4 regions of the Burkholderia mayonis genome follow, and region 1 is predicted to be linked to each of the others. Evidence: predicted binding sites of a transcription regulator. Region 1 holds the regulator's gene; each other region holds the start of a gene.
The links. The regulator FNR, encoded in region 1, switches genes on or off when oxygen is low (the NO sensors DNR and NnrR bind a similar motif). The targets are predictions, from matches to a motif close to TTGATNNNNATCAA.
Positions count from the first base shown of each region.

Region 2: a site for FNR is predicted at 5,776-5,789, ahead of hemN (oxygen-independent coproporphyrinogen III oxidase). Genes of this name have one in related genera too.
Region 3: a site for FNR is predicted at 2,676-2,689, ahead of WS70_RS29430 (universal stress protein). Genes of this name have one in related genera too.
Region 4: a site for FNR is predicted at 2,240-2,253, ahead of WS70_RS29320 (MBL fold metallo-hydrolase RNA specificity domain-containing protein). Genes of this name have one in related genera too.

Region 1 covers NZ_CP013387.1:153,490-160,778, forward strand. The annotation lists gene WS70_RS19330 (LysR family transcriptional regulator) at 1-710, opposite strand, end outside; gene WS70_RS19335 (alpha-hydroxy acid oxidase) at 811-2,031, shown strand; gene WS70_RS31685 (hypothetical protein) at 2,306-2,767, opposite strand; gene WS70_RS19345 (LysE/ArgO family amino acid transporter) at 2,991-3,611, opposite strand; gene WS70_RS19350 (LysR family transcriptional regulator ArgP) at 3,719-4,612, shown strand; gene fnr (fumarate/nitrate reduction transcriptional regulator Fnr) at 4,651-5,403, opposite strand; gene WS70_RS19360 (universal stress protein) at 5,553-6,020, opposite strand; gene WS70_RS19365 (hypothetical protein) at 6,443-6,673, shown strand; gene WS70_RS31690 (hypothetical protein) at 6,812-7,045, opposite strand.
Region 2 covers NZ_CP013386.1:1,275,541-1,282,829, reverse strand. The annotation lists gene ubiU (ubiquinone anaerobic biosynthesis protein UbiU) at 1-728, opposite strand, end outside; gene WS70_RS06440 (NAD(P)H-dependent flavin oxidoreductase) at 817-2,028, opposite strand; gene WS70_RS06430 (hypothetical protein) at 2,261-3,577, shown strand; gene WS70_RS06425 (Crp/Fnr family transcriptional regulator) at 3,554-4,243, opposite strand; gene hemN (oxygen-independent coproporphyrinogen III oxidase) at 4,256-5,707, opposite strand; gene WS70_RS06415 (methyl-accepting chemotaxis protein) at 5,856-7,289, opposite strand, start outside.
Region 3 covers NZ_CP013387.1:2,345,434-2,352,722, reverse strand. The annotation lists gene WS70_RS29440 (efflux transporter outer membrane subunit) at 1-1,499, opposite strand, end outside; gene WS70_RS29435 (TetR/AcrR family transcriptional regulator) at 1,797-2,639, shown strand; gene WS70_RS29430 (universal stress protein) at 2,865-3,335, shown strand; gene WS70_RS29425 (DUF2964 family protein) at 3,372-3,623, shown strand; gene WS70_RS29420 (ABC transporter permease) at 3,620-4,756, shown strand; gene WS70_RS29415 (ABC transporter ATP-binding protein) at 4,753-5,457, shown strand; gene WS70_RS29410 (HlyD family secretion protein) at 5,454-6,539, shown strand; gene WS70_RS29405 (efflux transporter outer membrane subunit) at 6,517-7,289, shown strand, end outside.
Region 4 covers NZ_CP013387.1:2,327,685-2,334,973, reverse strand. The annotation lists gene WS70_RS29325 (beta-ketoacyl-ACP reductase) at 1-388, shown strand, start outside; gene WS70_RS29320 (MBL fold metallo-hydrolase RNA specificity domain-containing protein) at 796-2,175, opposite strand; gene WS70_RS29315 (metal-dependent hydrolase) at 2,870-3,760, shown strand; gene WS70_RS29300 (amino acid permease) at 4,201-5,763, shown strand; partial or broken gene WS70_RS33755 (FUSC family protein) at 6,270-6,404, opposite strand; gene WS70_RS29290 (alpha/beta hydrolase) at 6,726-7,289, shown strand, end outside.

The sequences.
Region 1 (7,289 bases):
CCGACGCCTTCGCGCAGCATGCCGGCCACCGCGCCCCAGTTGTTGCAGGTGATCCTTCGAGGATGGTCGATGCCGCACGCCAGCAGCCATTCGTCGAGGATGCGCGTGACACCCGAGCCGGCAGGCAAGATGACGAGCGTTTGGCTCGCGATCAGCGCCGGCGTCAACGTGCGCTCGCGGCCGACCAGTTTCTCCGCCGCCATCCACGCGAAGCGGGCCTCCGTCACCGGCTGCGACAGGATGCTGCCGCGCGACGAACGGCCCGCGACGACCGCAAAATCCAGCTCTCCCGCATCCACCTTGTCTTCGAGCGCCGCGCCGACGTCGACATACGGCTCCAGGATCAATTGCGGATGCAGTTTCTGGACGGCTGCGACGAAACGGGGCAGCCAGGTCAGCGCCGACAGTTCGCCTACGCCAAAGCGCAGACGGCCGGTCAATCCCTTGTCTTCAGCAAACGCGTCCTGCAGCGCCGCCACGGACTCCAGAACCCGAACCGCGGCTGGCAGCAGCGTTTCGCCGTCCTCGGTCAACACCGCCCGGTGACCGCTACGGTCGAACAGCGTACGCCCCATGACCTGTTCCAGTTCGTTGATCCGTTTGGATAACGAAGAGATGGACAGATGAAGCCGCTGCGCCGCGGTCGAGAAATTGGCGCATGTCGCCGCCCAGTAGAAGGCGTCCAGTTGCTTGAGCGTCGGAGTTGCCATGGTTCTTCGCTTTTATCGAACGATTTTATTTGAAGATTATCGCTTTTTATCGACACTTCGGCTGCATAGAATGGCGTCGTCGCTTCAGGAAAGCCCATAGATGACCACTGTTACCTCCCCGATCGTCGAAGAGAGCCGGCCCGTGGCCAGCCTCGGCAAGCCGCCGCGCGTTCTGCAAGACGTACTGAGTCTGCACGACTTCGAGGCCAAGGCGCGTCGTGTGTTGCCGCGTCCGATCTTCGGTTACGTCAGCGGCGCGGCGGAAGACAATCGCACCCGTGACGACAACCGCGCCGTGTTCGATGAATACGGCTTTGTGACCCGTGTGCTGTGCGACGTTTCCCAGCGGCAGCAGGCAGTCGAATTGTTCGGTCAGCGCTTTGCGTCGCCGTTCGGCATCGCGCCGATGGGCATCAACGCGCTGTCGGTCTATCGCGGCGATGTGGTGCTGGCGCGCGCCGCGCAGCGCGCGGGGATCGTCTCCATCATGAGCGGCTCCTCGCTCATTCCGCTGGAAGATGTGGCCGCCGCTGCACCGGGGACGTGGTTCCAGGCGTACCTGCCGGGAGACGCGAGCCGCATTCGCGCGCTGCTCGAGCGCGTCGCGCGCGCCGGCTACAGAACGCTCGTGATCACCGTCGACATTCCGGTGTCCGCGAACCGTGAAAACAACGTGCGCACGGGTTTTTCCACGCCGCTGCGTCCCAGCCTGCGCCTTTTCTGGGACGGACTGACGCGGCCGAGCTGGCTGTTGGGCACCTTCGCACGCACGCTGCTCAAGCACGGCATGCCTCACTTCGAGAATTCCTTTGCGACACGCGGCGCGCCGATCCTTTCCGCCAACGTACTGCGGGATTTCTCCGCGCGCGACCACCTCGACTGGACGCACGTGCGAGAAATCCGCAGGCAATGGACGGGCGAGCTGGTGATCAAGGGCATTCTCAGCGTCGAGGACGCCGTCGTTGCGCGCGAGGCGGGCGCCGACGGCATCCTCCTTTCGAACCATGGCGGCCGCCAGCTGGACGGCGCTTCGTCGCCGATGCGGATCCTGCGGGACGTGGTGCAGACAGTGGGCGACGATTATCCGGTGATGATCGACAGCGGCTTTCGCCGAGGATCGGACGTGCTGAAGGCGCTGGCGCTGGGCGCGCGCATGGTGTTCGTCGGGCGACCCTTCAACTATGCGGCGGCCGTGGCGGGAGAGGCCGGCGTGGCGCATGCGATTCGCCTGTTGCAGGAAGAAGTGGACCGCAACATGGCTATGCTGGGGGCGAACGGCTGCGGCCAGCTCACCCCGGACATGCTGATCCGCAAGCGTTAACCGCATTAGCCAACCTCACGCGCGCTCGATCGCGTCAACGCCGCATTGCCGCCGCATTTGCGCCGGACGCCGCAGCAAAGGCTGCAACGAAGGGCAGTCGTCCGTGTTCCGCCGATCCACTCGTTACCGCCGCAGTGGCGTTTCGGGCGTCGGGATCGGGCCACAATTCAGTGTCGTGCGCGTATCAATTGCAGCGTGATCGATTCGCGACCCGACGGCCGCGGATGCGGCGCCGGATCGCATCGTTTGTCGATCGCGACCGTGTCGCCGCCGATCATGCGGCCGACCGCAAATTTCGGAACGTAAGACGAATCGACCGGCGGATATCGAGACGGCGCATCTGATGCTTCCGCGTTGGCGGGACGGCGATGCCGAAGCATGGGCGATGTCGAATTCGGATTCCGAAGTCATCGCGCGGCTCGGGCGGCGTAGTCCCACGACGCTGGCCGAGGCGCGTGACGACATACACCGCTTCGATGCGCATTTCGATGCGCACGGCTTCGGCCCGCAGGCTGTCTAAACGCGAGCCGATGGCACGCTGATCGACCCTTGCGGGTTTCGATGCGTGCTCGCGGACGATCATCCGATGACGCCGTGTGTGGAGATCGCGTGGCGGCGCGGCTACATGACGGAAGCCGTGCGTGCGGCGCTCATCGACGGTTTCGACAGTATTCAGCCAAACGAAGCATTCGCGTGGACGGCCGCAGAGAATCTTCCTTCGGTCGCAACGCATCATGTGCAGGATCGGCGTGCAGCGAACGGCTTCGCGCGATTTCGATCATCCCGCGCTTGCGGACGGGCATCCGCTGCGCCGACACGTCGTGGATTCGATTCGGCGGCAAACGTCGCGCTGCTCGAGCCGCGGAGCATCCCGACGTTTGCGTGCGGCGCGCCGATCGTCGCAGCTTGCGACATACGAGACCCACGCGCTCGCAGGCCGCGCGAAGCACATCACACCCTCAACGCAACTGCACGGCCGCGAGAAACAGCACCATGCCGCCGATCGCGCCATCGAGCACGCGCCATGCAAGCGCGCGCTTGAACCACGGCGCGAGCAAACGCGCGCCATATCCGAGCGTGACGAACCAGATCGCGCTGACCGTCATCGCACCGATTGCGAATGCGCTGCGCGCGCCTTCCGGCTCGCGCGCGCCGGCCGTGCCGATCAACAGGAACGTGTCGAGATACACGTGCGGATTGAGCCACGTGAACGCGAGCGTCATCAGCACGATCGGCCATGCGCGCTGCACGGGCGGCGCGACGGCGGCGCCCGTCGCGTCGAACGTCTCGTGGCCGGGCTTGAACGCGCGGCGCAGCGCGCTCAGGCCGAACCACGCGAGATAAGCGAGGCCGACGTACAGCACCGCGTGAACGAAGGTCGGGTAGCGTTCGACGAGCACCGACGCGCCGCCGACGCCCGCGCCGATCAGGATCATGTCCGACAGCGTACAGAGCAGAATGATCTTGCCGACATGCGAGCGCATGATTCCCTGCCGAAGGATGAACGCGTTTTGCGCGCCGATGGTGACGATGAGCGATGCGCACAGCATCGCGCCGTGAGAAAAAGCGATCCAGTTCATGTTCGTTGTTGCTTCAGGCGATGGACTAACGGAGCGAGAGGCGCTAGTCTGCGATGATCGCTTGAGTAAGAAAAGCTAAATAATCTAATGCTGATTAAGGAAAACTGATGCTCGACTACGCGTTGCTCGATGCGCTCGCCGAAGTGATCCGTCACGGCTCGTTCGAACGGGCGGCGAAAGCGCTCAACGTGTCGCCTTCCGCAGTGTCGCAGCGCGTGAAGCTGCTGGAGGAGCGAGTGGGGAGCGTGCTCGTCAAGCGCGGGCAGCCGTGCGTCGCGACGACATCGGGCGCGCTGTTGTGCCGCCACACCGAGCGCGTGCGGATGCTGGAAGCCGAACTGTCCGGACACATGCCAGGATTCGCCGGCGTGGAGACGGGCGCATGGCCGATACTGCGCGTCGCCGTCAACGACGACAGCGTCGCGACCTGGTTCGTCGACGCAGTCGGCCCGTTCTGCGCGGAAAGCGGCACGCTGCTCGATCTCGTGATCGACGATCAGGACTACACGGCGGAACGGATTCGCGACGGCAGCGTGCAGGGCGCGGTGACGGCGCTCGCCGAGCCGATCCAGGGCTGCCGCTCGACGCGCCTCGGCCGGATGCGCTATCACGCGGTGTGCTCGCCCGCGTTCCACGCGCGCTATTTCGGCAACGGCATCAACCGCGACGCGCTGCGGCGCGCGCCGTGCGTGATGTTCAATCCGAAGGATGGCCTGCAGGCACGTTTCATCCGGCGCGTGACGCGAGTGGATCTCGATCCGCCGCAGCACTGGATTCCGCACGTCGCCGGCTATCTGCGCGCGTGCGAGGCGGGGCTGGGCTGGGGAATGTGTCCGGAGCGGATGATCGAGCGTCAGATCGCCGCGGGCGAACTCGTTGATTTGTCAGAAGGAAAGAGCATCGACGTCGAACTCTACTGGCAGAGCTGGCGATTGTCGATCGGCTGGCTCGATGAGTTCAGCGCGGCGCTCAAGAAGCGTGCCGCGCAGTTTCTCGATTGATTCGATGTGATGCGATGAAAAAAACGAGCCGCGCGGGTTTACAGGCGATGGAGGCCGTCGAAATCGACGATGCGGACCACCCGGCCCTGCATCTCGATCAGCCCGCGCTTGTGGAATTTCGACAGCGTGCGGCTGACGGTTTCGAGCGTCATGCCGAGATAGCTGCCGATGTCTTCGCGCGTCATCCGCAGGTTGAATTCGTTAGGCGAATAGCCGCGCTTCATGTAGCGCGACGACACGTCGAGCAGGAACGCCGCGACGCGCTCCTCAGCGTTCAGCGAGCCGAGCACCATTGTCTGCGACGTCTCGCGGACGATCTGCTCGCTCATCAGCTTGTGCATTCGCAATTGCATCGTGCCGGCTTCCGAGCACAGCGTCTTCAGCGCGCTGTACGGAATCACGCAGACCGAACTGTCTTCGAGCGCGACCGCGGTGCGCGGATGCGCGTCGTCGCAGATGCCGTCGAGGCCGAGTGCTTCGCCCGCGAGATGCAGGCCGGTAACCTGCTCGCGGCCGTCGTGGCGTGTGGCGATGGTCTTCAGCGATCCGGAGCGAACCGCGTACAGGTTGTCGAAATTGTCGCCTTCGCGGAACAGCGTTTCGCCGCGCCGGACCGGGCGTGCGGTGCAGATCACGGATTCGAGACGCGCGAGCGCCTCGGGTGCGAGCCCTTGGGGCATGCAGAGATGGCGCATCGCGCACGTCGAGCAGTGTGCGGCCTGACGCGGTGCCCACGTGCTGGAGGCATGGACGGGAGCGGCGGCGGCGGGTCGGGCGACGGGCGTAAGCATGATGGATGGCTCTGAGGTTGAATCAACAGGGCCATTGTCCCATCGTGGGCAAAGCCTGTTTAGCGACAAAACGCCGCGACGCTCCGTGCGATTTCCTTGTTCGGCCGCAACGCGCGGTTGCGGCGAAACATCGCATCCATTGCGTTCGGTCAGCTTTCCTGATCTTCCGGATGGGCGGCGGACGGGATCAGCAGCACGGGCAGCGCCGAGTGACGCACGCACTGTTCAGCGACGCTGCCGAGCACGAGTCGTTTGAAACCGCGGCGGCCGTGCGTGCCGAGCACGAGCAGATCGGCGCCGAACGCCTTGGCGCCGTCGACGATGAGCGACGGCACGTCGGCGAGCGACGACGCTTCGCCGATTTTCATCGCGCCCGTCACGCCGGCTTCCTGCATCTTCCGCGCAAATTCCTTCGCCAGATCGTTGCCCTGCTGAAGCAGTTGCGTGCGCAGGATCGACGGATCGTAGCCGGGCACGTTGTAGTAGATCGCAGCATTTTCCACGACGTAGAAGGGCTGCAGTTGCGCGCCGCTCGTCTTCGCGATGTCGAGCGCCGCGTCGAATGCGTGGCGTGCCGTTTCGCTGCCGTCGACTGCAACAAGAATGCGCTGGTACATGATGTCTCCGTGGTGCGGTTGAGAAAAGATCGGCCGTTCGGCCGATCGAGTTTGACGATGTCTTTTTACAAGGTAAACGATTACTGACTACGGTGCAGCCAACTGACGCAGCCGAGTAAACGCGGCGCCCGACTTTTCCGGTTTCGATCGAATGCGGCGTTTTTTTGCGCGCGATTTGCGTGTCGACCGGGTCGGCTCATGCCGCGTTCCTCAATGCCGTAATAGACTTGACCGGATCTCGGGCTTGCTCGCCTGCCGACGCGAGCCGATGCTGATTTGAAACACATCGGGCGATACCGTTCCCGGTGTTTCGTGCGGCGTTCGATGGAGGACGGCCGGCGCTGGCGTCGGAGATGCGTGCCGATGGGCGTAGCCGCTGCGCCCGCTTGTTCGTTTCGTTCAACCGGAAAAGGAGGAGACCAATGCCGTATGTCACGCTCGAACTGCTGACCGAAGACGCAGACCGGTACTCGCTGCCGGACCTGATCGGCGTGGACAGCGCGTCGCCCGATATGCCGCACGTCTGCGAAATGCTGCTCGCGGACGCTCAATGGCCGACGATTCAGGCTTATCTCGATCGGCAGGAATTGCCGTACAAGTTCGCGCGGCCGAGCACGGCGCGGCGGGTGCCGAGGAATAATCCGCGTTGGTAGCGGTGTTGGGGGCCGGCGATTCGGACATCGAGCCGGTTCAGCGCCGTCGCGGAATCGCGAGTGCTCGCGCGGCTTGTGCGTTTCCCAGCGCAGACCCGAGTGCGCGCGTTGTCTGCGAATGGCTGGAAAAGCGCGAGCTCACGCTGTTGTCGACGGGTATCGCACTTCGTGCGAACCGACCACGACCGACTCGAACTGCTCGATACGGTGCAACGCTTCGGGATTGATGAAGGCGCGCCGCGCGTGTCGTGGATATTTCGAAGCAAGACTCATCGTGAATTCTTGCAGTCGATGCAACGGCGCCGCCGCCGCGTCGCTCGCATGTCTTTCATCTTGCGCCGAGCAAGGGATCTCATCGGAGGCGCTTGCCATGCGTCGTCAAGGGCCTGTTCGAGCCTCCGTCCATCGCGGTTGCGGCGCGCCGCGCCCACGTGTCGACCGATCACGGAACAGGGCCTGCGCGTGACGTATCCGGCGCTCGTGCGGGTGTTCGCCGCCGCGCTCGCCGATTCGAGCGACACGGCGCGTCGCTCGCTCTGGCAGGATAATGCGATTCGCGTATGCCGGATCGGCGCGTCCGATCGAGTCGCTCCGATTCGTCCGATTCGCCCGCATG
Region 2 (7,289 bases), on a different replicon from region 1:
GTCGGATAGCCGGCGTTCTCGCCGTCCGCGTAACGGTCGATCAGCACGCCGTTCAGCCGCGACTCGAGGCCGTCCGGCGTCTTCTGCCAGCGCACCGATTTAGCGGGCGAGCACACGCCCCGCGTGTTCGGCGATTCGCCCGTCGCGTACGACGACAGCGCGCAACGCCCCTCGACCATCACGCACAGGCTGCCGAAGCCGAACACCTCGATCTCGACCGGCGTATTCCCGGCAACCTGCTCGACCTGCGTAAGCGACAGCACGCGCGGCAACACCGCGCGCGCGATGCCGAAGTGCTCGTGATAGAAATTGATCGCCTCGTAGTTCGTCGCAGAGCCCTGCACCGACAGATGCAGCCGAAGTTCCGGATAGCGCCGGTGCGCGAAGCGCATGAGCCCCGGATCGGCGACGATGATCGCGTCGACGCCCGCGTCCGCCGCGCGGCCGACCGCCTCCTGCCAAGCCGTCCAGCCGTCAGGCTGCGGATACGTGTTGAGCGCGACGAGCACCTTGCGGCCGCGATCGTGCGCGTAACGGATGCCGGTGTCGATCGCCTGCGCATCGAAGTTCAGGCCCGCGAAGTTGCGTGCGTTCGTCGCGTCGCGAAAGCCGAGGTACACGCAGTCTGCGCCGTTGTCGACGGCGGCCTTCAGCGCGGGCAGGCTGCCCGCGGGACACACCAGTTCGATTTGCGCGGCGTCGGTCGCGGAGTGACTGCTTTGCGTCATAGCGTGACGGCTCCATCAATGAGAGGAGAAACCGCTCGCGGCATGCCGTCGAGCGGCGGGAATGGACATCGCCCGGATCGAAGCGCCGTCAACCCAGCGCGGGCAGCGGCACATGCGCCGACTCGGGCGTTTCGGCTACGGCGACTGCGGGCTTCGCGCCCGTCAGCAGATAGTCGATCAGCTCGCGCGCGGAACGGATCTCGTGACCGAACGGCAGCGTTTCCGAGCCGCGAAAGAACAGGCCGCGCTTGATGTCGCCCGCGAGTGCGAACGCGAGCCGCGTATCGATGCAGAACTGGCCTTGCTTCGCGATGCCGTCGCGCAATCCGCATTGCTGCAGGCAGTCGAAGCCGACCAGGCACTTGCGTGGCTTCGCCGCGCGCTGAAACTTCTTTTCCCGTTCCAGATAGTTCGTGAGCCACGGGGTGCGCACCGCACGCGCGGGCAAGCCCGCGACGCTCATGAACGTGACGATGTCGTCGGGTCCCGCTTCGACGAGCATCTTCTTGAAGTTCGGATGCGCGTCGCCTTCTTCCGTCACGGCGAACGGCGTGCCGAGCTGCGCCGCGCTCGCGCCGAGCGCGAACAGTTGCCGCACCTGCTCATGGCTGTGGATGCCGCCCGCCGCGATGAGCGGAATGCGTTCACGCTCGATGCCGAGTTCCTTGAACAGTTCGAACGTGCCTTCCAGCACGGCGGGAAATGCGAAATTCGGATTGCTCAGGCTGTCCGTCGTCGGCGCGCCGAGATGACCCGCCGCGTAGCGCGGATTCTCGATGACGACGGCGTCGGGCAGACGGTTCTTGCGCATCCACTTCTTCAGCACGAGCCCGATCCCGCGTGCATCCGACAGGATCGGAATCAGCGCGACGTCGGGAAAATCGGCGGTCAGCTCCGGCAAGTCGAGCGGCAGGCCCGCGCCGACGACGACCGCATGCGCGCCACTCTCGCACGACTGCCGCACGTACGGCGCATACTCGGACAACGCGCGCATCACGTTGACGGCGACGAGTCCGCTGCCGTTCGCGAGCGACTTCGCCGCACGGACCTCGCGATCCAGCGCTTCGAGATTCGCCGCATCGATGAGCGCGCGGTCGCGCGAGCGGCCGGTGCGCGCCATCAGATCGGGGTGATGTCGACGCAGGTCGACACTCGAGATCGTGCCGCACGCGCCGAGCGACGCGACGGTGCCGGCGAGCCGACGCGCGGACACGCCGACGCCCATCCCGCCCTGCACAATCGGCAGCAACGATCTGCCCTTGATCACGAGATTTTCGAATGCGGTTTTGACGGCGGACACGGCGAATTCCTGAAAGGGGCGGCTTACGCCCGGTGCATAAGTGTGCGGCCGAACCCGTTTCCGTCGCCTTAATCCGCGTCAAGATCTCTGTCCGGGCCGCGACCCGGACCGGGGTTATGATCAGAATACCGAAACATGACCGCGTCGCGTCGCCGCGCCTTCGTGTCGCGGCCGTGCGAAACGGCCGCCGCGCACGTTCTCGACGCCGCGCTCGGCCGGCATCCTCTCCGACATGCAGCGCAAACTCGAACTCGACCATTCCCCCGCGCTGAGCGCACCGCTGCGCTTCTTCATCAGCGCGCCGCTGTTCGCGATCGTCGCGGCAGGCGTGCTGCTGTGGGCCGGACCGGATGCGTTCGCGTCGCGGTGGTCGCCGTATGCGCTCGCGCTCGCGCATCTGTGCGCGCTCGGCATGCTCGCGACGACGATGATCGGCGCGATGATCCAGATCATGTCCGTCGCGGCCGGCATCCGGATCGCGTCGCCCGTCGCGAGTGCGACCGCGATCCACGCATGCCTGACGCTCGGCACGCTGCTGCTCGCGGCGGCGTTCGCGTGCGCGGCGCCTGCGTTGTTCGCGCCCGCCGCGCTCATGCTCAGTGCGGCGTTCCTCTGGTTCGCGCTCGCATGCGGGATCGGCTTCGCGCGCCACTGGCGGCGCATGCCGGCAGGCGCTGCGAGCGTGCTGCGCACCGTGCGCCTCGCGTTGACCGCCCTCGCGGCGACCATCGCGCTCGGCGTATCGCTCGGGCTCGCGCTCGGCTGGCGTCTGCCCTTCTTCTCGATCGCGCGCGTCGATCTGCACGCGACCTGGGGGCTCGCCGGATGGGTCGGGCTGCTGACGATCGGCATCTCATACCAGCTCATCCCGATGTTCCAGGTGACCGAACCCTATCCGCGCATCATCACGCGCTGCCTCGGCCCCTGCGTGTTCGCGCTGCTCGGCGCGGCGTCGATCGTCGCGCTCGGTTTTGCCGGCCGCGTCGGCTTCGCCGCCGATGCGATCCGAATCGCGCTATATGCGGCGTACGCGGCATTCGCAGCGCTGACGTTCCGTCTGCTGTGGTCCCGCAAGCGCACCGACGCCGATACGACGACGCTGTTCTGGCGCACCGCGACGGCAAGCGTCGGATGCGGCGGTCTGCTCTGGATCGCGCATGCGGGCATCGGCGGCCGCGACGTCGCGGTGACGACCGGCGTGCTGCTGATGATGGGCGGCGCATGGTCGGCAATCAACGGCATGCTCTACAAGATCATCCCGTTCCTGCTGTGGTATCACGCGCAGAAGTCGAGTGCGAACGCCATCCCCGCGCTGCCGAAGGTCAAGGACATGCTGCCGGACCGCATCGCCCGCCGGCAATTCTTCGTGCACGTCGTGGCGCTGCTGCTGCTCGTCGCCGCGAGCGTAACACCCGGCGCATTCGCGCGGCCGGCCGCCGTCGCGCTCGGCGTGTCGACCGGCTGGCTCGCCGTCAACATGCTCGGCGCGCTGCGGCGCTACGCGCAAGTCCGGCGGCGAATCGCGTCAATACTGCATCTCCGAGCGTAGACGGCTCACGTCGGGAATGAAGATGTCGCGGCCGTTGACGACGACGAGCTCACGCGTGCACAGATCGCGCAGCACGCGCGAGAAATGCTCCGGCGTGAGATTCAGCCGCGACGCGATCGCCTTCTTGCCCGTCTCTAGGCGAATCTGCAAGCCGGACTCCGCGGGCACGTCGGTCTGTTCAAGCAGATAGCTGATCACGCGCTGCGTACCCGAGCGCAGCGAATACGTCTCGACGTCGACAACCAACTGATGCAGCCGCATGCTGAGGCTCGCGAGCATCCTGCGCGCGAACACCGGATTGTGATCGAGCTCCTCGATCACGGCGGCCTTCGTCACGTGCAGCAGCAGCGTGTCGGTAAGCGCCTTCGCCGTCACCGCGTACGGCTTGTCCATGAACATCACCGCTTCGCCGAAACTGTCGCCCGGCCCGAGCAGACGCACGATCTTCTCGATCCCGAGCGGCGAGAACGAACTCAGCTTGATCTGGCCGTAGACGATCATGTGGAAACCGCCGCACGAATCGCCGCGGCTGAACACCGTCTGCCCGCGCGGCGCCTGCACGCGCATCGTGCCGCGCGCGAGATGGTCGAGCTCGCCGCGCGAAAGCGCGCTGAAAAGCGGCAATTTCGAGAGGAAGTCCTGTACGGGAATCTTGCTTTCTTTCATCACGCCCCCTGACTAGATCAGCTTCGAATAGGACGCCGAAGCGGGCCGGCCGAGATAGCCGTCGAACACCATGCCGATCGCGCGCACGAACATGCGCCCCTTCGGCGTAATGGCGATTCGGTCGGCGTCGATCGTCAGCAGGCCCGCTTCGCGATAGGGCTCGAGCTGCGCGAGCTCGGGCGCGAAATGCCGTGCGAAGTCGATGCCGTGTTTGCGGCCGATCGCGGCGAAATCGAGCGGCATGCTGCACATCGCCATCATGATGACGTCGCGCCGCAGCAGATCGTCGGGCGTCAGCGCGAAGCCGCGCTCGATCGGCAGACGTCCGGCGTCGAGATGGCGGTAGTACGTCTTCAGCGAGCGCGTCGATTGGCTGTACGATGCGCCGACCTTGCCGATCGCCGAGATGCCGAAGCCGATCAGATCGCATTCGGCCTGCGTCGTATAGCCCTGGAAATTGCGATGGAGACTGCGTTCGCGCAACGCGTTGCTCAGCTCGTCGGTCGGCTTCGCAAAATGGTCGAGCCCGATGTATACGTATCCCGCATCGAGCAGCCGCCGCATCGATTCGATGAAGATGCGCAGCCGATCCTCGGCGAGCGGCAGCTCCGGCTCGACGATCAGGCGCTGGGCCTTGAAGCGGCTCGGCAGATGCGCGTAGTTGTAGACCGCGATGCGATCGGGCGACAGCCGGATCACCTCGTCGAGCGTGCGCGAGAAGCTCGCGGGCGTCTGCCGCGGCAGTCCGTAGATCAGATCGATGTTGATCGACTCGAAGCCGGACGCTCGGCTCGCGGCGAGCGCGCGCTCGACCATCGGCAGCGGCTGGATGCGATGCACCGCTTCCTGAACGGACGGATCGAAATCCTGCACGCCGAAGCTCGTCCGATTGAAACCGAGCTCCGCGAGCGCCTGCAGCGTCTGCTCGTCGACCGTGCGCGGATCGATCTCGACGCCGAGCTCCGCGTGCGGCGCGAAATCGAAGTGGCTGCGCAGCGCACGCATCAGGCGCGCGAGCTCGCCGATCGCGAAGAACGTCGGCGTGCCGCCGCCGAGATGCAGTTGCGTCGTCACGCGGTCGCGGCCGAGATGCGGCGCGACAAGCTCCATTTCACGGATCAGGTAGTCGACGTAAGCGCTCGTCCGGCTATGGTCCTGCGTGACGATCTTGTTGCACGCGCAGAAGTAGCAGAGCGACTCGCAGAACGGCAGGTGCAGATAAACCGACAACGGCGGATTGCGCTCGGCCGTCGCGCGGCGTGCAAGATGCTCGCGGTACGCGCTCTCGTCGAATGTATCGGAAAACCGGTCGGCCGTCGGATACGACGTGTAGCGCGGCCCTTGGCGATCGAAGCGCCGGATCAGCGCTTCGGAAATCTGAACGTCCGCGAACGCGGACACGTCGTGGTGGGGAGCGGGCGCGGTCGTATCCGTGCCGTCGTTCGAATGCGTCGTGATGTCCATCTGCTTGTACCCTGGCATGCCGCGCGAAACGCCGGCGTTCCATTGTCAGGCGAGCGGCACGGATGGACTTGATGCAAATCAACCTCCGACGTTGCACGCGCGCCGCTTGCGGCGCGGCGCACGTGTACGCTGATGGGCTGACCGTCCGCTACGCGAGCACGAAGCGCCCGACGAGCTGTCCCATGTGTTCGGCCTGTTCGCGCAGCGACGCGCTTGCTGCCGCCGACTCCTCGACGAGCGCCGCGTTGCGCTGCGTCACTTCGTCCATTTGCGTGATCGCCGCATTGACCTGCTCGATCCCCTCGCTCTGCTGCTCGGACGCCTTCGCGATTTCGTTGACCACGGTGTCGACGCTGCGGATCGACGCGTTCACGCTGTGGATCGCATCGTCCGCACGCTTGAACAGCGACGAGCCGTCGGTCACGTGTCTGATCGACTCGTGAATCAGCTCCTTCACGTCCTTTGCCGCGGTCGCGCTGCGATGCGCGAGCGCACGCACCTCGCCCGCGACGACCGCGAAGCCCTTGCCCTGCTCGCCCGCGCGCGCCGCCTCGACGGCCGCGTTCAGCGCGAGAATGTTGGTCTGGAACGCGATGCCTTCGATCACCGACACGATCTCCGCCATCTTGTTCGAGCTGTCGTGAATCTTCGTCATCAGCGACACCGCACGCCCCATGATCCGACCGGTGTCCGCCGCGCGTTCGGACGCCTCGGCGCTCAGCGAGCTCGCATGCGACGCGTTCGACGCGGTGTGGCGCACCGTCGACGTCAGCTCTTCCATGCTCGCAGCCGTCTCCTCGAGCGACGCCGCCTGCGTCTCGGTGCGGCCCGACAAGTCGAGATTGCCGGCCGCGATCTGCTGGCTGCCGACCATCACGGAATCCGCGACGCGACGCGTCTCGGTCAGCGTCTGCGCCCAGACGTCGAGCAGCGCGTTAAAGCCGTCCTTGATGAACGCGAATTCGTCGCTCCCGCGCACCTCGAGACGCGCGCGCAGATCGCCGTCGCCGGCCGCGCGCATGCAGCCGGACAATTGCGCGACGTCGTCGTGCGTCGACATCGCGAACGCGACGAAGAGATACAGCGCGCACGCGACGAGCGCGACGCTCAGCGCCATGACCGCGATCACCTTCGTCTGCTCAGCGTGCGCGCGCTCGGCGAGGCGCTCGCGCAATTGCTGTGCGAGCACGCCGTGCGTGCGGTATAGCGCATCGATCGCGTCGGTGCCTCGCTGGAAGTATGTTTTCGCGTCGATCGCCGCGTCGCCGCCCGCGAGCGACGCCACGGTGCGCTGAAATGCCGCGACCGCGCCGAGATCGACACCGTCCAGCGCGTGCGCGCCGCCGCTGCCGCCGAGCCCCGCTTTCATCCGCTCGAGATGATGACGGATCACGCTCATCTGCTCGGCGAGGCCCATTGCGCGCGCCGCGAGTTCACGCTTGTCGGCGTCGCCGAACGAGCCGCCGCTCAGCGCGGCCGAACCCTTGCCACGCAGCACGCCGACAGTCTCGGCGGCGCCCGGCAGCACGAACAGCACCGAGTCGATCAGGTGATAGCTCGATGCATCCGGATCAACGCCCAA
Region 3 (7,289 bases), 560 kb from region 1:
TCGGTGGAGGAGGACGATTGCGCAGCGTCGCGCGCGGGCTCGGCGAGATTGCCGCCGAGTGCCGCGTACAGTGCGACGCGGCTCGACAGCAGCGCGCGGCGCGTCTGCACGAGCTGCTGCTGCGCGCTCAGCAAGTCGCGCTGCGCGTCGAGCACTTCGAGAAAGCGCGCGGCGCCGCTGTCGTAGCGCAGCTTCGCGAGCCGCGCGCGCTCGGACTGTGTCGCGAGCGTGTCCTGCGCGATGCGCACCTGATCGGCGAGCCAGTGGCGCGCGGCGAGCGCGTCGGCGACGTCGCGAAACGCCGACTGGATCGTCTTCTCGTATTGCGCGACCGCTTCTTTGCGGCGCGCCTTCGCGAGCTTCAGGTTGCTGATGTTGCGGCCCGCGTCGAAGATCGGCATCGACAGGTTCGGAACGAAGTTCCACGCGCTCGTGCCGGACGCGAACAGGTTGTGCAGCTCTGTGCTGCCGGAGCCGATCGAGCTCGTCAGCGCGATGCGCGGAAAGAACGCCGCGCGCGCGGCGCCGATGTTCGCGTGGGCGGCGCGCAACTGATACTCGGCCGCGACGACGTCGGGACGGTTCGCCAGGAGCGCCGACGGCAGGCCGGGCGCGAGGTACGGCGCGATGCTCGAGTCGACGAGCGACGCGAGCGTCTGCGCCGGCGCGCGCTTGCCGACGAGCAGATCGAGCGCGTGCTGCTGCACGTCGCGCGCTTGCTCGAGCTGCGAGCCGAGCGTCTGCGCCTGTTGCAGCAGGATTTCCGATTGCGTCAGATCGAGCTTCGAGATCGCGCCTTCCTCGTAGCGGCGTCGGAAGATCCGCAGCGATTCGCGGCGGCTCGCGATCGTCTCGTTCGTCAGCGCGAGGCGCTCGTCGTATGCGCAAAGCGACAGATACGCATCGGCGACCTGGCCGATGAGGCTGATCGTCACCGCGCGGCGCGATGCGTCGCTCGCGAGGAACGAATCGCGTGCAGCGGCCTTCAGGTTGCGCACGCGGCCCCAGAAGTCGATCTCCCATTGGACTTCGCTGAGCGACGCCGAATACAGCTCGCCGAGGATCGGATTCGGCAGCAGCAGGCCGCCCGGCTCGCGGAAGCGGATGTACGCGGCATTCGCGGCGATCGTCGGAAACTGGTCCGCGCGACGGATGCCGTACATCGCGCGCGCCTCCTCGACGCGCTGCGTCGCGATCCGCAGATCACGGTTGTTCGCGAGCGCGGTCTCGATCAGCGCTTGCAGCCGCGGATCGACGAAATACTGGCGCCAGTCGAGCTGGTCGAGCGCGCGCGCGCCGGCGCCCGTCGGATCGGCCGGGTAGGCCGGATAGGCAGCGGGCACGGGCGGCGGTTGGCGCGCATAGTCGGGCGCGAGAGACAGGCAGCCCGACACGGCCGCGCACAGTGCGAGCGCGGCGGCATGCCGCGACACTCGGCGCGCGATGCCGTGCCGCCGCTGATGCCGTTCGTCGTGGCGCGCATCGTTGCGCATGGTCATATCCTCGGTGGTCGATGAAGCCGACTGTTCTTCGTGGACGCCGCGCACACTCCCGAACATGCTCACCGTCGCGCGGCGCGGGCAAACGTCGCGCGATGCGCGCCGCTCTCTCGCGTCCCTTTATATCCGACGATTACCGTGTCCTATCTTGATCTGAGTCAGTGAGATACCGACTGGTCAGTTTTTAAGATGTCGCCATGCACGATGCGGGTGCGTCCGCCGCGCGGACGTCGCGCATCGCGAAACGAAACGACACAACGAACGGCCGCCCGCAGGGCGGCGAAGCGGCGGCGGACCATGCGAAACCGGAACGGCATCGATCAGGCGGCGACGGCGCGCGAAGCGGCACCGGCCAGGCCGCCGCGCTGCCGGTTGCCCGCCGACGTGCGCATCAACCAGATCCTCGACGCGGCGTTGGCCGAGTTTTCCGCGAGCGGCTTCGCGGGGGCGCGGATCGACGACATCGCCGCGCGCGCGGGGATGTCGAAGGGCGGTGTCTACACGCACTTCGGCAGCAAGGACGAGATCTTCGAGGCGTTGCTCGAGCGCTCGCTGACGCCGCCGCTGCTGGCGGCATCGAAGGCATCGAAGACGGCGCGATCGGCGCGCCGGTCGACGGGCGCGCGGAAGCCGGACATGGCGAACGCGCAACGCGCGGCGTTCGCGCAGGATCCTTTGAACGCATCGAGCGACGCCGAGGCACACGATGCGCCGAGTGCGTCGCGTCCGCCCGCCGCGTCGCGTTCTCCGGCGGCTTCATCCGCGCCGGCCGGGCCCGCGTCGCTCGCGGCGATCGTCGATCTGCTCGCGGGCGATCTCTATGCGTGGTCGACGAGCGAGCCCGTGATCGCGACGCTGCGTCTCCTGATCGCCGAAAGCCGGCGCGCGCCGCATGCGGTCGAGCGCTGGCAGAAGCAGGTCGAGCGCGCAGTCGCGACGGCCGTCGACCGGCTCGTGCGGCGGGGCGTCGAGGCGGGCGAGTTGCGCGAAGGCGTCGCCGCGCGCACGCCGCTCCTGCTCGTCGCGCCGCTCACGCACGCTTGCCTGCGACAGGCGCTGCGCGCGGCGCCCGCGACCCGGCGCGACATTGCTGCGGCGCGGCGCGACTACGCGCGTTTCATCGAGGAGCTGTTGACCTGACGAAATGCATGAATCCGGGTGCTGCGCGGCGGAAGCTTGACGGAAGTCAACTTTCCGTACGCAGAATCCCCCGATCATGAACTCACGTTTTCGGCATCCCGAACGGTTCCTGGCAACGATGGAGGAGTTCGATGCGAACGGCGGTTTTTTACGAAGCGCTCGAAAGCGCCGGGCTGCCGGAGCGCCGGACCGCCGAAACGACATCGACTTGAATCAGGAGGTTTTATGTATCAGAAGATCATGGTGGCGCTCGACGGCAGCGATATCTCGAAGCGCGGCCTCGACGAAGCGATCAAGATCGCGAAGGCGACGGGCGGACGGGTTCATGCGGTGTACGTCGTCGACAAGTCGGTGGTGTTCAGCTACGCGGGCCATTTCGACCCGAATGCGCTCCTCGAAGGCTTCCGCGACGATGGCCGCAAGGCGCTCGGCGAAGCGGAAAAGACGATGGAGGCCGCGCAGGTGCCGGGCGAAGCGGAGCTGTTCGAGACGGCCGGCATCGGCGAGGAAGTCGCCCAGGCACTCGAGCGCTGCGTGAAGCAGAACGGCGCGGATCTCGTCGTATTGGGCACGCACGGTCGCCGCGGCGTGCGGCGCGTCGTGCTCGGCAGCGTCGCCGAGCGCTTCCTGCGCACGTCGCACTGCCCGGTCCTGCTCGTGCGCGGCGAGGAAGCCGAGCATCGAGTGGAAGTGTGAGCGCGTCCCGCGCGCCACGAGAACAAGGAGAACGACATGACGCATCCTGACCGCAAGGCGATTGCTTCGACCGTCGCCGTGTTCGCTTCGCAAATCGGCCTGATCGCAGCGGTACGCGGGCTGCTCGTCGCCGACGGCTCGGCCCCGTACTTCGGGCTGTTCGCGATCGTGGCGGGCGTGCTCGGCTTCGTCGATCTGTATTACCGGCCGATCTTCGCACCCGCGTTCGCGCGGCAGCGCGTCGCGTTCGTCCATCGTCACGGGGAAACTGCGCGCGACGCATCGTGAACGGGATCCTGAGACTCGCGTTCAAGCTGCTCGTCAACGACAGCGCGAAGTTCACCGCGCTGATCGTCGGGATCACGTTCGCCGTGTTCCTGATGGTCGAGATGACGTCGCTGTTCGCAGGAATCCTGAACAAGTCGTCGTCGACCGTCATCAACATCGGCTCGAAGGTTTGGGTGATGGACCCCGGCGTGCAGACGATCGCGAGCAGTATCGGGATGCCGGATTACGTGCTCGACGCGGTGCGCAGCATCGACGGCGTCAAGTATGCGGTGCCGGTCTATTCGGGCGGCGCGCTCGTCAAGCTCGGCGACGGCACCTATCAGGCCGTCACCGTGATCGGCCTCGACGACGCGAGCCTGCTCGGCCGCCCGACGATGAAGGCGGGCCGCATCGAGGACATCTACGCCGAAAACGGCTTCATCGCGATCGACGACGCCGAGTTCCCCAAGCTGAAGAACCCGACGCTCGGCACGATGTTCGAGCTGAACGACAATCGCGGCGTGATCGTCGGCATCGCGAAGGTCGCGAGCAGCGGCCTGTTCGGCACGCCGACGCTCTACACGACCTACGCGCGCGCGACGCGCTACATTCCTTCGACGCGCTACACGACGTCGTACATCCTCGTCGAGCCGAAGTCGGACCGGGACATTCCGCACATCAAGCGGGAGGTCGCGGCGCTCGGCTATCTGGCGTACACGAAGGAAGAATTCATGCAGCACATCTCGGACTTCTATAAGTACGAGACGGGCGTCGGCACGAACATCCTGCTGATGACCGCGATCAGCTTCATCGTCGGGCTGTCGATCTCGGGCCAGACGTTCTACACGTTCATTCTCGAGAATCTCGAGAAATTCGGCGCGCTGAAGGCGATCGGCGCGAAGAATCGCGAGCTCGTCGCGATGATCCTGTTCCAGGCGACGTTCACCGCGCTCACCGGCTACGGCCTCGGCGTCGGGCTGTGCACCGTGCTCATCAGCGTCGCGCGGCTGCGCCTGCCGAGCTACGCGGCGCTCATCACCTACGGCAACCTCGCGCTCGCGTTCGGCATGGTCGTCGTGATCGCCGGGCTGTCGAGCTATCTCGGCGTGCGTCGCGTGCTGCGGATCGAGCCGTTCGATATTTTCAGAGGATGACGATGGCCGAACTCGCGATCGATGCGCGCGGACTCACCAAGTGGTTCGGTGAGGGCGAGGCGCGCACGCGTGCGCTGTCGGACGTATCGGTGCAGACCCGCTTCGGCGAGATGCTGCTGATCGTCGGGCCATCGGGCAGCGGCAAGACGACGCTGCTCAGCGTGATGTCGGGCATCCTGCGGCCGGATGAAGGCAGTGTAATGGTCGACGGCGTCGATCTGTGGGCGCAGGACAACGACGCGATCGCCGAATTCCGGCTCAACCGTATCGGCTTCGTGTTTCAAGACTACCATCTGTTTCCGCGCCTGACGACGGTCGAGAACGTCGCGATTCCACTGATCCTGAAGCGCCGCGAGTGGAACAGCGCGATCGATGCGGCGCACGAATATCTCGACGTCGTCGGCCTGAGAAATCGCGCGGCGCTGCCGCCCGTGAAGCTGTCGGGCGGCGAGCAGCAGCGCGTCGCGATCGCGCGCGCGATCGTCAGCCAGCCCGACATCCTGATCCTCGACGAGCCGACGGCGTCGCTCGACGGCGACACGGGCCGCACGATCATCCACTTCGTCAAGCACAAGGTGCTCAACGACAAGCGCTGCATCGTGATCGTTACGCACGACAGCCGCATCTTCGATTACGCGGACCGCATCCTGCGCATGGAGGACGGCAAGCTCACCACGATCGAGAAAGGAGGCGGCCAGTGAAGCAGCGGATCGTCTTTCTGGTCGCGCTCGTCGGGTTTTTCGCGAGCGTCGTCGCCGCGTGGGTCTACAGCATCCAGGAGCCGCCGCAGCCGCCCGTGTTCAAGCCGGCGTCGAATCCCTACGCGCGCGGCGTCTATGCGACGGGCATCGTCGAGAGCGATCAGACGTCGGGCGCGAACGTCAATGTGTATCCGGACGTCACGGGACCGGTCACGCATATCTTCGTGCACGAGGGCGACGCGGTGAAGGCGGGCGATGTGCTGCTCTCGCTCGACGATTCGGTGCAGAAGGCGACCGCCGCACAGCTCGCCGCGCAAGCCGACGCGGCACAGGCGATGCTCGACGAACTGAAGGCGCAGCCTCGTCGCGAGACGCTCGACGTCTCGGCGGCGCAGGCCGCCGCGGCCGCAGCGAGCCTGAAGACCGCGCAGGACCAGTACGACAAGCAGCGGCGCGCGTTCGAGATCGATCCCAAGACGGTGAGTCGCGACGCGCTCGACAACGCGCTGAACGGCGTGAAGGTCGCGCGCGCGAACCTCGACGTCGCCACGCGGCAGTACCGCCTGACGCGCGCGGGCGCGTGGATCTACGACATCCGCAATCAGGAGAAGCAGGTCGCCGCGCTGCGCCGGGCAGCCGACGCGTCCGCCGCGCTCCTCACGCACTACACGCTGCATGCGCCTGCCGACGGCGCCGTGCTCGCGATGAACGCGGCCGTCGGCTCGTATCTGTCGCCGCAGGGGATGTACGACACGTATACGCAGGGCAACACGCCGGCGATCGTGCTCGGCTCGTCCGCGAACCGCCTGCAGGTGCGCTGCTACGTCGACGAGATCCTGATCAGCCGGCTGCCGGCCGGCAAGGCGCCGAAAGCGCACATGTCGGTGCGCGGCACGCCGACCGAGGCGGATCTCGAGTTCGTTCGCGTGCAGCCTTACGTGACGCCAAAAATTCAGTTGTCCGATCAGCGGACCGAGCGCGTCGACGTGCGCGTGCTGCCGGTGATCTTCCGCGTCGTGCCGCACAAGGATCTGCGGCTGTTCCCGGGGCAGATCGTCGATGTGTACATTGCGTCCGATTAGCCGCGCACGTCGGTGCCGGCTGCGCTTCGCGGCGATCGCGCTCGGCTTTGCGTCGCTCGTCGCGGGTTGCGCGGTCGGGCCCGACTTCGTCCGGCCCGAGCCGCCGCACGTCGACGCATTCGTGCCGGACGGCGCCGCGCGCACGAGCTTCACCGCGAGCGGCGCGACGCAGACGCTCGCGCCCGATGCGCCATTGCCCGATGCATGGTGGCGGCTGTTCGGTTCGCGCGAGATCGACGCGGCCGTCGACGACGCGCTCGCCGGCAGCGCGACGCTCGCCGGCGCGCAGGCCACGCTCAGACGCAGCGAGCACGAACTGATGGCGGGTGCGGGCGTGTTCTATCCGCAGGTCGACGCGCAGGCGGGCGCGTCGCGGCAGCGCTACGTGCCGTTGCGCACGGGCGCGAATCTGCCCGCGTCGATTTTCAACTTGTTCACGCTGTCGACGACGATCAGTTACGCGCTCGACATCTGGGGCGGCGAGCGGCGCGGCGTCGAAGGGCTCGCCGCGCAGGCCGATGCGCAGCGTCACGCGCTCGCAGCCGCGCGCCTGACGCTCGCGTCGAACGTCGTCAACACGATGATTGCGCGCGCCGCCTATGCGGACGAGATCGCGGTCACGCGCGAGCTGATCGCGCTGACGGACGAGCAGATCCGCCTCACGCGTGCGCAGGTGAGCGCCGGCACGAGCGCGTACTCGGCCGTGCTCGCGCTCGACGCGTCGCGTGCGTCGCTCGATGCGTCGCTACC
Region 4 (7,289 bases), 580 kb from region 1:
GACGAAACAGTTCATCGCCGGGATGGTCGAGCGGCGCTTCGGACGCATCGTCAACATCGGTTCGGTGAACGGCTCGCGCGGCGCGTTCGGTCAGGCGAACTATGCATCGGCGAAGGCGGGCATCCACGGCTTCACGAAGACGCTCGCGCTCGAGACGGCGAAGCGCGGGATCACGGTCAACACCGTGTCGCCCGGCTATCTCGCGACCGCGATGGTCGAAGCGATGCCGCAGGACGTGCTCGAAGCGAAGATTCTTCCGCAGATTCCGGTCGGCCGGCTCGGCAAGCCCGACGAAGTGGCCGCGCTCATCGCATTCCTGTGCTCGGACGATGCGGCGTTCGTCACCGGCGCCGATCTCGCGATCAACGGCGGGATGCATATGTATTGATCGAAGCCGTGCCGCCGTTCGCGCGGCGGCGCGCGCTTCGGTGCCCGCGGCGCGGCGGGGGGCCGTGTCGCGCATGCCTGTGCAGCACACGTTTGTCATGCGGCGTGTCGCGTAGCCCGATGCAACGTTTCTGTCCGTCGTTTCTCGGATGCGCAGTTTCGCAGACGCCAGGCATCCGGCAAAACCCGTTCGCGGTCGCTCGATTCTCGCAATCGTTCAGTGTGCCGAAACATCGAAGCCCGTTCGCTGACGCGGCGGATCGCGGGCGATGCATTCATCAGCGTATTCGACGCGCCGATCTCGACGATTCGGCGCGCATCGCTTCACTTTCCAAACGATTCGTCCGACGTGTTCGGCATGCCGAAACGCCGGGCAGGCATGGATACCCGGCGTCCCGTTCTTCTCGTTTACTTCGCACGCGCGGGCGCATCTTCCAGTTCGACCGATTCGAGATAGGACGGCACTTCGCAATGCCAATGCAGCGACTCCTCGATCCGGCGGCGCAGCGCGTCGGCCGCCGCGGGCTCGCCGTGCGTGACGAACGTGCGCGCGGGTGCGCTCGACTGCGCGCCGAGCCACGCGAGGATCTCGCTGTAGTCCGCGTGCGCGGACAGCGACGAGATCATCTCGATCTGTGCGCGCACGCGCACGTATTCGCCGTGGATCTTCACCGTCGGCTCGTGCGCGGCGAGCGCCGCGCCGCGCGTGCCCGCCGCCTGGTAGCCGACGAGCAGGATCGTGTTGCGGCTGTCGGGCGCGTAGCGCTCGAGATGGTGCAGCACGCGGCCGCCCGTCGCCATCCCGCTGCCCGCGATGATCACCATCGGCCCGTTGTGATCGGCGATGGCCTTCGATTGCTCGACGGTGCGCACCATCGTCGCCGCATGGCCGATCGCGTCCGCATCGGACATCGTGAGCCGATGATCGCTCAGGCGCCGCCGGTAGATCTCGGTGACGCTCGTCGCCATCGGACTGTCGAGGTAGACGGGCACGTGCGGCATCCGGCCCGTCTTCTTCAACTGGGCGATGTAGTGGAGGATCTCCTGCGCGCGCCCGACCGTGAAGCACGGCATCACGACTACGCCGCCGCGCGCGAACGTCTTCGAGAACACGTCGGCGAGCTCGGCCTCGGGATCGCTCGCGTCGTGCAGCCGGTCGCCGTACGTCGATTCGACGACGAGATAATCCGCGTGAACGGGCGGCACGGGCGCGCGCATGATCGGATCGTGCGGGCGGCCGAGATCGCCCGAGAACGCGATCAGCGTGTGCCGCCAGCAGACGACCACGCTCGCCGCGCCGAGAATGTGCCCGGCCGGCAGAAATCGGAAGTGCAGATTGCCCGGGAGCGGCGTCGGCGCGTCGAATTCGCGCGGTGCGAGACGCTGCAGCGCGCGCCGCGCATCGTCGACGGTGTAGAGCGGCAATGCCGGATGGTGCTTCGAATAGCCGTGGCGGTTTGCGAAATCGGCTTCTTCCTCGAGGAGCCGCGCGCTGTCCATCAGCATGATCTCGGCGAGCTCCGCCGTGCCGTGCGTGCAATAGACCGGCCCGCTGAAGCCTTCGCGCACGAGCACGGGCAGATAGCCGCTGTGATCGAGATGCGCGTGCGTGAGCACGACGGCGTCGATCGAGTCGGCGGGCACGGGCAGCGGGCTCCAGTTGCGCAGCCGCAGCTTCTTCGTGCCCTGGAACAGCCCGCAGTCGATCAGGACGCGTGTCCCGGCGTCCTCGAGCAGATACTTCGAGCCCGTGACGGTTTCCGTCGCGCCGAGGAACGTCAGTTTCATGAGACCCCCTGAGAAGCTTGTGATGTGGGATGCGTCCATTGCACTACACGCGACGCGCGCATCGCTGACGTGGATCAATTCGCGCGGCGACGCATTCGGACGCGCGGCGAAAAGGCGCCGGCCGATGAATGTGCGAGTGCGTCGTGCGTGCGTCGCCGCGGATCGCGCGCGTCGGCGCGGACGCGAGGATGTGCGAGAGCGTGTTGCAGCGCCGCGAACACGGCGTCGACGCGTGCGAGTGTGCGAGCATGCGCCTTCGCGCGATGCGCGGCGCATTGCGCGCCTGGTGCCTGGAGATGGGTGCAATGCGGTTTGTGCGGTGCGAAAAACGCGCGTCGGCGACTGCCGCGGCAGACGTCGAACAGCGTACGCGGATGCTATCCGTGCCCGCTGTTCGGCATGCGGGGCTAGCGTTTGAAGGAAGCGCTCGGGCGTCGCCGCGGGCCGCGCAACCCGGTATGCGGACAGGGCGGGCGCGTGCGAGGCGGAGGATTCTGCAACGGCGAATAAGTTTTTTGCGTGAAGTCGTTCTTGCGCTGACTGAGAACCTCTCCTATCATGACATCAATCAATGTAACGTTGATTGATGGTTTGATGTGAGATTGCGACCGCGCCCTAATTCCCAAATCGAACCATCGAGGGCGTTGCATCGAGTCGCACCGACGTCCCGTTGCGGGACATGGAGACAAACACCGTGAATGCTATTGTCCGTCGCGATATCCGCTTCGCCCTGCCGCCCGATCGCATCTGCGACTGGCATGCCGAAGGCGTAGGCGTGACGCATCTGTTCAACGCGCTGTCGCTGTTGTTCCCTGCCGGCGAGCGCTTCTTCATGGATTCGGTCCGCAACTATCGCGACCGGATCGAGGAACCCAATCTGAAGCGCGACATCGCCGGCTTCATCGGCCAGGAAGCGATGCACACGCGCGAGCACGTCGAGTTCAACGATCTGCTGCAGGCGGCCGGCATGCCGGCGCACAAGCTCGACAAGCGCCTGTGGACGGTGCTCGGCTGGTTCAAGAAGGTGCTGCCGCATTCGGCGCAGCTCGCGATCACGATGGCGCTCGAGCACTACACCGCGATGTTTACGGGCCTCGTGCTCGCGAACCGCATCACGACCAGCGACGTCGACGGCTACCGCCAGATGTGGATGTGGCACTCGATGGAGGAAACCGAGCACAAGGCGGTCGCGTATGACGTGTGGCGCACCGTGATGAAGCCGAACCTGAAGAACTACCTGGTTCGCACGGGCGCGATGGGGCTCGTCACGGTCGTGTTCTGGGCGACGCTGTTCGACTTCAACACGCGCCTGTTGATCGCGCATCGCCGCCGCATCGGCAAGGGCCTCGGCATCGGCAAGCTGGTCAAGTATTTGTGGAGCCCGAGGAACGGCATCTTCGCGTTGATCGCGCGCGAATGGATCGACTACTTCCGACCGGGCTTCCATCCGTGGGACCACGACAACAGCGTGCATCTGGAGCGCCTCGACGATCTGATCGCCGAGATCGACGCAAGCAATGCGCGCCAGGCGGCGAAGGCCGCGCCGCGCCGGGTGCCGCTGCATCCAGTGCCGCGGGCGGTGTAATGCAGGGTTAGCAGGCAAATCAGGGAGAAGAGAAGGGCCGCTACGAGCGGCCCTTCCGTTTTTGGCCGCCGCAGGCGCGGCCGATCGCGGCGTGTCCGCGCGTTGTGCGTCGCAGCGAATGAGCGGCATTCGCGAAATCATCATACTTTTTAATGCCGCAGTGCATCGGACGAGCGCCCGCTCGCGATGCGCGACCGCGAGCCCCGAGCCGCCGCGTTCTGCGCGCAACCCCTTGATCGACAAAGCGTTTTGCTCATCGCGATCTTGCGCGTCGCAGCACGTCATGTTGCAGGCGACGTCTGACGAATCGGGTAGAATCCGCGCTGCGCAAAAAATGCGTGCGGCGCGGCGCGCCGCAGATCGTCCCGGGGACGCGCCGAATCCGGCGTCCTGCCCGGCGCGGCGTCGAACCGTCGCCCGCCGCTCCTTGCCAGCCCGTTATGTCATCACACCCGAATTCCGACAGCTCAACCGCACAATCGAATCCCCCTCAGCTGCGCCGCAGCCTGAAAGCCCGTCACCTGACGATGATCGCGATCGGCGGCTCGATCGGCACGGGCCTGTTCGTCGCGTCCGGCGCGTCCATCTCGCAGGCGGGCCCCGGCGGCGCGATGCTCGCGTACCTGCTGATCGGCGTGATGGTCTACTGCCTGATGATGAGCCTGGGCGAGATGGCCGCGTTCATGCCGGTGTCCGGCTCGTTCGCGACCTACGGCGCGAAATACGTCGAAGAGGGCTTCGGCTTCGCGCTCGGCTGGAACTACTGGTACAACTGGGCGGTGACGATCGCCGTCGAGCTCGTCGCCGCGCAGCTCGTCATGCATTACTGGTTCCCGGACGTGCCGGGCGTCTGGTGGAGCGCGGCGTTCCTCGGCGTGATGTTCCTCCTCAACGTGCTGACCGTGCGCGGCTTCGGCGAGGCCGAATACTGGTTCGCGCTGATCAAGGTCGTCACCGTGCTCGCGTTCATCGGCGTCGGCCTGCTGATGATCTTCGGCATCCTGGAGGGCGGCCCGAGCAACGGCTGGAGCAACTTCACGATCGGCGACGCGCCGTTCGCGGGCGGTCTGCCCGCGATGATGGGCGTCGCGATGATCGCCGGCTTCTCGTTCCAGGGCACCGAGCTGATCGGCGTCGCCGCCGGCGAATCGGAAAACCCGCGCACGACGATCCCGCGTGCGGTGCGCCAGGTGTTCTGGCGGATCCTGCTGTTCTACGTGCTCGCGATTTTCGTGATCGGCGTGCTGGTTCCGTATACCGATCCGAATCTGCTGAAGAGCGACGTGACCGACGTCGGCGTGAGCCCGTTTACGCTCGTGTTCCGCCATGCGGGCCTCGCGTTCGCCGCAGGCGTGATGAATGCCGTGATCCTGACCGCGGTGCTGTCGGCCGGCAACTCGGGGATGTATGCATCGACGCGGATGCTCTACAACCTCGCGACCGAAGGCCGCGCGCCGAAACTGTTCGCGAAGCTTTCGGCGGGCGGCGTGCCGCGCAACGCGCTGTACGCGACGACCGCGGTGGGCGCGCTGTGTTTCCTGTCGTCGCTGTACGGCGACAAGACGGTCTATCTGTGGCTGCTGAACACGTCGGGGATGACGGGCTTCATCGCATGGCTCGGCATTGCGGTCAGCCACTATCGATTCCGCAAGGGCTTCATCCGCCAGGGCTTCTCGGTCGGCCAACTGCCGTATCAATCGAACCTTTATCCGTACGGCCCGATCTTCGCGTTCGCGCTGTGCATCGTGATCGCCCTCGGTCAGGACTACCAGGCGTTCCTCGCGAACAAGATCGATTGGGTCGGCGTGCTCGCGACCTACGTCGGCATTCCGCTCTTCCTCGTCGTGTGGCTCGGCTACCGGCTCTTCCACAAGACCCGTCTCGTTCGCTACGAAGAGATGGATATCGCGTCGTGGGTCGCCGAGCACGAACGCGCGGCGGCGCGCGATGCACGCGAAGCGGCGGCCGTGCGCGTGCCGTCGAGTCCTGAAGCGGCGTCGTAGCGCGCGGCGTCGCGCAGCGGGCATGCGTTCTCCGTTGCGATTTTGAAAAGCGGCCGCGCCCGGCTTCGGGCGCGGCCGCTTTTTTGAGTCTGAGTCGCGGGATGCCGTCGTTTTTTTCGAATTATTTTGTTGTTCGAGGACCGCCGACGCGCCGTTCGACGGCAGGCGGCAGTCTCGCCGCTCCGCGCGGGACACCGGCGTTTACGGCGCCGCGAACACGTCGGTGCGATTCGCCGCGTTGCCGATTTCGTTTGCACGAAGAACGGCACAATCGATGTTCCGCATGTGCCGAACCTCGCGTACAGCGAATGCCAATCGGTCTGCGCTTCGCCGGTTTTTCCTATGTGGTGATGCATCGAAATTGAACGCCATGCGCGTTACGCATTCGTCTTTCGTTCGTGCCTGGTTCGGATGCCGATGTATCGCGAGTGATGCATCGAATGCGATGCGGACGCCGCGTATGCGACATGCGGTGGGTCGCACGCGCGAACTCGGCGATTGCTGCGTCACGCGCGCCGGCTTGCGCGAGCGTCGCGCCATCGCGCGAGCGGACGCGTCTCGAACCAAGGCATTCCGAGCACGAACGCGATGCCGATCAGGCCGCCGGGCAGCACGTTGACGACACGTTCGGCGGCGACGGCGGAAGTGTGTGCCGCATGCAATACGGCCAGCGCACGAGCGCTTCACCTGTGCGCATCGGCGAGCGTGCGCCGGCGGACATGTCGTGCGATATCGAGGCGACCCTCTACGAATCGCCTATTTGGACGCCTTATCGTTAACCGGTTTCTTCCGTCGAAGACGATGCTTGCGGCCGAAAACGCCGCGGACCGGACGCGACGCACGACGCATGCCGGTGCCGCGAATCGCGGCGCGGCGTTTGAATCGTTTGAATGCGGCGTGTGCGCACCGACCAGGCGGCGCGCGGCGCGTGAACCGTCGTTCGGGCAATCGAGGAGCAGGCCATGCTGGCAGGAATGATGTTGATCGGATCGGTCGTGACGCTCGGCGTGTGGGCCGGCCGCAACCCGGTAGCCGTGCTGAACGCGGCGGCTCGCCGTGCGACGTTCGTCGGCCGCTTCGACATCGTCTACGGCGCGGGGCCGCGCCGCTCGCTCGACGTTTACGTGCCTGCCGGCCGCGGTGCGCCGGCGCCGGGCGGCGGCAAGCCGCCGCTCGTCGTGTTCTTCTATGGCGGCAGCTGGCAGAGCGGCCGGCGCAGCGACTACCGGTTCGTCGGCGAAGCGCTCGCGTCGCGCGGCTTCGTCGTGGCGATTCCCGATTACCGGCTCTATCCGGACGCGGTGTTTCCGGACTTCGTCGAAGACGCGGCCGCGGCGGTGCGCTGGGCGCGCGATCACGCGGCCGAGCTCGGCGCGGATCCGCAGCGTCTGTTCGTCGCCGGCCACTCGGCGGGCGCGCAGATCGCGACGCTGCTTGCGACCGACGGCCGCTTTCTCGATGCGCAGGGCCTCGACAAGTGCGATCTCGCGGGGGTCGTCGGGCTCGCCGGTCCGTACGATTTCCTG